Linked DNA regions of Bosea vaviloviae. Each later gene encodes a partner of the first gene's protein in a complex. Links are inferred from orthologs where the notes say so. Each region holds a gene or a part of one and is shown on either strand. Other genes may lie near its edges.

Region 1 (2,753 bases):
AGGCCGATGGGATCGATGCCAAAATGCTCGTAGAAGCGCCGGTCCTCGATCGCCACGAAGGCCTTGGGCAGATAGGGCGGCACCTCGCCGATCGTGATGGTGCGCCCGCCGGTCTCGCCGCGATTGGCGAGCAATGTGCCGTCGGCGGCGAGGATCGCGATATTGGGCGGTCGCTTCGGCACGGTGAGCTGGTTGATCGGCGGCAATTGCGCGGCGTGATAGGCGATCAGCCCGCCCAGCCCGATGGCGCACCAGAGGCCGAGCACCATGGTCCAGTAGAACAGGCCGCCGAGCAGCGAGCGGCCTTTGCGCTTGCGCCGCCGGCCGCCACCGCCATTGCCGCCACCGCTGCGCTTGTCGCGTCGCGGAGCTTCGCGCCGCTCGTCATAACGGGCGGGCGCGCGGTTGCCGCGCCCAGGGCGATCGTCGTCGGACAGACGCATGTCGAAATCGTCGCGGCTTTCGTCGCGGCCGCGTTCGAATGACGGCTCGCGCCGTTCGCCCCGTCTCGTCCTGTCGTTCATTCCGCCCCGTTCAAGCCTGTCGGCACATTCTCAAAAAGGTAAAGCTGCCCTCGCGTCAAACAGGAGTGAAACATGGCGCTTTTAAGGGGTGGTTAAGCCTGGGGCAGAGGGGCGCGCGTCGCAGCGTCACGTGAACGTGAAGATGTTGCAATCATGCAAGCCTGTATCGCTGCGCGGAGAATATTGCGTCACCTGCGACAATCTGCCTATCAAGCGCAAATTAAGCCTTCGGGTGGTGATGCCTCGATCGATTCTCCGAGTGTCGACGACAATTCCGGATCGACGAAGATTCAATGTCGAAATCGCAAGCTGTACAGAAAGAGAGATACATGCAGGCCCTCAACTCCCTCCAGCGCTATTCGCCCCAGATGCTCGGATTGCTGCGCATCGTCACGGCGCTGATCTTCATCGCCCATGGCACGCAGAAGCTCTTCGGCTTCCCCGTGGCGCCGGCCAGCGGCCTTCCGGCCGCCTTCACGCTGTTCTGGTTCGGCGCGATTCTCGAGGCTTTTGGCGGCCTGCTGCTGCTGGTCGGCTTCCTGACCCGCCCCGTCGCCTTCATCCTCGCGGGCGAGATGGCCTATGCCTACTGGATGTTCCACGCGCCCCGGAGCCTCTACCCGATCGCGAATGGCGGCGACGCCGCGATCCTCTACTGCTTCATCTTCCTCTATCTCGTTGTCGCCGGCGCCGGCGCCTGGAGCGTCGATAACCGCAGCAAGGCCTGATCGAGCCCGCCTCGACCACGCAGAAGACGAAAAAGCCCGCCTTCCCCAGGGAAGGCGGGCTCCTTTTTGTCGGATCGAGCGTAGCCTTCAGACGGAGCCGGCGATCCAGCGCGACAGGTCGCTCTTGGGGGCGGCGCCGACCTTCTGCGAGGCCAGCTTGCCGTCCTTGAACAGCATCAGGGTCGGAATCGAGCGGATGCCGAACTGGGCGGGGATCGCCTGGTTCTCATCGACGTTCATCTTCACGATCTTGACCTTGCCGTTCATCTCGCCGGCGATTTCCTCAAGCGCCGGGCCGATCATGCGGCAGGGACCGCACCATTCCGCCCAGAAATCCACCACGACCGGCTCGGAGGACTTCAGGACATCCGCCTCGAAGCTCGCATCGGTCACTTTGGTCGTCGCCATGGCTTGGTCGCCTTTCACAATCTGTTTGGCAGCAGCGCTGCATTCGCCGTGAAGCTATGAATGCGCAAGGCCCGGGTCAAGGCACGGTCGCAGGCCCTTGAAGCAAGGCTAACCTGCCATTTTCGCCAGGTCTTCCATTTTCGCCAAGTCTGCCATTTGCGCCAAGTCTGCCATTTGCGCCAAGTCTGCCATTTGCGCCAAGACGGCGTCGAGATCATGCCCGTCCGGCTCGAGCGTCGTCAGCGTCGCGGTGTAGATCGCCAGCGCCCGCACGCGGCGGCCGGGATAGATCGCCCCGACAAGCGCGCGATAGACTGCAAGCTGCGCCAGGGTCGTGGGCGGGATCGCGGCCGCATTCGCGGGGGGCCGCGCCGTGGTCTTGAAATCGGCGATCAGGACTTCATCCTGCGTCACCGCGAGCCGGTCTATCTGGCCCGACACCAATCGCCGGGAACCATCCACCAGCGAGATCGCGCCGGTGACCGGCACTTCGGCGAGCGAGCCTTCAGCGAACAGCGCGGCCAGCGCGGGTTCGCGCAGCAAGGCAAGCGCCGCCGTGACGATCCGCGCGCGCCGCTCTGTCGGCAAGCCGCCGCCGCGCGTCGCCGCCAGCGCCTGCGCTGCCGCCTCGCGCCGTGCGGCTTCGACTTCGGGCAGGATCTGCAGCAGCAGATGCGCCAACCGGCCGGCGCTCGCGGCCTGGGCAAGGAAGGGTCCGTCGCCCGGCCGTTCGGTGCCGTCGGCGGCGGAGAGCGCGCTCGACGGCTTCAATGGCGGCGCGGGCTCGTGCTCGCTCGGCGCCGGGCGGCCGAACCAGGCGGGGATCTCGATCGCGCCAGGCGCGTCCAGCGCTTTGGCGGGCTCGGCAGCGCGCGGCGCCGAAACGCGGAAACGCTGGATCACGCCCTGGCCGTCGGGCGCGGCTATGTCCTGCAGGCCCTGTTCGGAGCCGGCGAGCCCGGCTGCGACCATCGCATACCAGCTGCCCTCGGGGGCTTCACCCTTGGGCTGCGCGCCGCAGACGATCAGGCGGTCCTCTGCCCGCGTCAGCGCGACGTAAAGCAGGCGGTGGTGCTCCTCGACCATCTGCTGC
Region 2 (2,747 bases), 4.6 Mb from region 1 along the record:
TGCGCCTTCTGAATCAGGAAGTCGCGGAACACCTGCACGCGGGCGACTGACTTCATTTCTTCCGGATAGACCAGATAGCTCTCGAGCTGCGGCATTTCGGTCTCCCGCAGCAACTGCATCAGGGGCGAGCCGGTCTCGATCAGATAATCCGGCAGCACGGCGATGCCGGCCCCCGAATCGACTGCGCGCTTCATCGCGGTGATGTTGTTCACGGTCAGGTGGATCGGGCGCGGGTTGCGCTGGTCGCGGCCCAAAGTACCGAGCCAGTGCACCGCCGTGAGGTAGGATGGCGAGGTGCCGCCGAAGGAGAGGATGCGGTGGTTGTCCAGCTCCTCATAGGTCTTTGGCTCGCCGAAGCGCTTCACATAGGCCGGCGATCCGTAGACGTGGAAATGCACGGTGAAGAGCTTGCGCTGGATCAGGTCGGGCTGTTGCGGCTGGCGCAGCCGGATCGCGATGTCGGCCTCGCGCATCGAGAGATCGAGTTCCTCGTCGGTGAGGATGAGCTCGACCTTGATGTCGGGGTAGAGGTCCAGGAACTCGGCGAGGCGGGGCGTCAGCCAGTGCCCGCCGAGGCCGCGCGTCGCGGTGACCTTGAGCTCGCCGGAGGGGTGCTCGCGCGTCTCCGAAAGCTGGGCGCGGGTTCGCTCCAGGCGCTGCGTCATCTCGCGCGCAGCGCGCCAGAGCAGTTCGCCCTGCTCGGTCAAGATCAGCCCGCGCGTATGCCGATGGAACAAGGGCGCACGCAATTCGCGCTCCAGCGCGCCGATCTGGCGGCTAACCGCAGATTGGCTCAGGCCCAGAACGTCTCCCGCCTTGGTAAAACTGCCGGATTCAGCGACGGTATAAAAAATCCTGATGCGGTCCCAATCCACCGCGGTCCCCCCGTTATGCGTTTCGTGCATGTTGGGGGGCAAAACCATTGCAGGTCAATGTCTGCGTGACATTGATGTTCTTTTTTCGCACTGAATCTGGTGACGAAATCCATCACAATTGGTGATCTATCGCGATGCGATCTCACTCGGCCGCCTGGCGCTGCTCCAATTCGCTCGCCTGCAACCAGCGTTCGGCATCGAGCGCGGCCATGCAGCCGAGGCCCGCTGCCGTCACGGCCTGGCGGTAATGTTCGTCGGTGACGTCGCCGGCGGCGAAAACGCCTGGGATATTGGTCTGGGCGGTGCCGGGGGCGACGTCGAGATAGCCCGAATCACGCATGGCGAGCTGGCCGACGAAAAGCTCGGTTGCGGGCTTGTGGCCGATCGCGATGAAGACGCCGTCGGTCTTGAGTTCGCTTTCCGCGCCGGTCTTGAGGTTGCGCAGGCGCAGATGCGTGACGTTGGGCGGCTGCGTGCCGCCGCAGATCTCGGCGATCTCGCTGTCCCAGACCACCGCGACCTTGGGGTGCTTGAATAGCCGGTCTTGCATCACCTTCTCGGCGCGTAGCGAATCGCGGCGGTGGACCAGCGTGACCTTGCTGGCAAGGTTGGCGAGGTAGAGCGCCTCCTCGACTGCCGTATTGCCGCCGCCGACGACAACGACCTCCTTATTGCGGAAGAAGAAGCCGTCGCAGGTGGCGCAAGCCGAGACGCCGAAGCCCTGGAAGCTCTGCTCGGAGGGCAGGCCGAGCCATTTCGCCTGCGCGCCGGTAGCGACGATCAGCGCATCGCAGGAATAGGTCTCGCCGCCATCGCCCCAGAGCCGGAAGGGCCGCTGGGAGAGGTCGACCTTCGAGATGTGGTCGGAGACCATCTTGGTGCCCATATGCTCGGCCTGGACACGCATCTGCTCCATCAGCCAGGGGCCCTGAATCACATCGGCGAAGCCGGGATAGTTCTCGACATCGGTGGTGATCATCAGCTGGCCGCCGGCCTGTATGCCGGAGATCAGCACCGGCTCGAGCATGGCGCGGGCGGCATAGATCGCGGCGGTGTAGCCGGCGGGGCCGGAGCCGACGATCATGACGCGGGCATGGGTATGGGCCATCGTCTCAAATTCCTGTTCGCGCGGCCGATGCCACGACTTCATTCAGTCAGATACGGTCTCGATCGGTCGGTGCAAGGCCGCACCGGCTCAGGATTCGGCAAGTCCAAGGTCTGCCCGATGCCTGAGCCAGCCCTGGCGGACCGCCTCTGCAATCTCGGCCGTCGAGTCTAGCGGCTCATAGCGCGCTCCAGCAAGATGCCCCTCGAAGTGATGCACAGCGCCTTGCCGCTTCAGCGCCTCCAGGAACTTCGCCAGCTTGCCGTGACCGCCATGCGGTTCGAAGACCAGGATCGGCACGCCGGTCGCGGTCGCCTCGCCGATCATGTTGGTCGAATCCGCCGTCGTGACGATCGCGTCGGCATTGGCGAGCAATGCGACGTAAGGGTTCTCGCCCGTGCCGTCCCACCACCAGCCCTTATGGCGGGCGAAGACCTCTGCGACCGCCGCGTCGAGCGCTGCCGATGTGCGCCGTGAGCGCGAGCCCATCAGCGCCACGCCGGATTGCGCGAGCAGGTCGAGCAGGCCGACGAAGCGCGCGATATCTTCGGGCCGGAAGCGATGGTGCCGGCTGTCGCCGCCGACGATGACTGCCGCGCGTGGCGAGGGCAGCGCCGCGATCGCGGCGGGCGGGTGCGCGCGGGCCTGCGTTAGTTGCTCCGGCGCGAGCCGGTGCGGCGAGGTCGTGGTGACGAGCACGTTCCGTCCGCGCAAACGATCATGCTCGGCGACCCAGATGAAGTCTGCTGCGCTGGTCCCTGTGCGCG

What was found. The genes of interacting proteins can lie anywhere in the genome.
Region 2: the proteins of trxA (region 1) and trxB are in contact, whole or in part, in a crystal structure (PDB 1F6M), measured with the Escherichia coli proteins. The link is inferred for Bosea vaviloviae from one-to-one orthologs.

What each region holds. Positions count from the first base shown.
Region 1 is NZ_CP017147.1:1,061,189-1,063,941, forward strand. It holds trxA (thioredoxin), read right to left. Parts: upstream 1,661-2,753; coding sequence 1,340-1,660; downstream 1-1,339. Other genes in the region: BHK69_RS05020 (transglycosylase domain-containing protein), read right to left, coding at 1-524; BHK69_RS05025 (DoxX family protein), read left to right, coding at 854-1,252; addA (double-strand break repair helicase AddA), read right to left, coding at 1,769-2,753. UniProt on the Escherichia coli protein: Participates in various redox reactions through the reversible oxidation of its active center dithiol to a disulfide and catalyzes dithiol-disulfide exchange reactions.
Region 2 is NZ_CP017147.1:5,697,058-5,699,804, reverse strand. It holds trxB (thioredoxin-disulfide reductase), read right to left. Parts: upstream 1,984-2,747; coding sequence 1,018-1,983; downstream 1-1,017. Other genes in the region: BHK69_RS26265 (mitochondrial fission ELM1 family protein), read right to left, coding at 2,071-2,747; BHK69_RS26275 (LysR family transcriptional regulator), read right to left, coding at 1-875.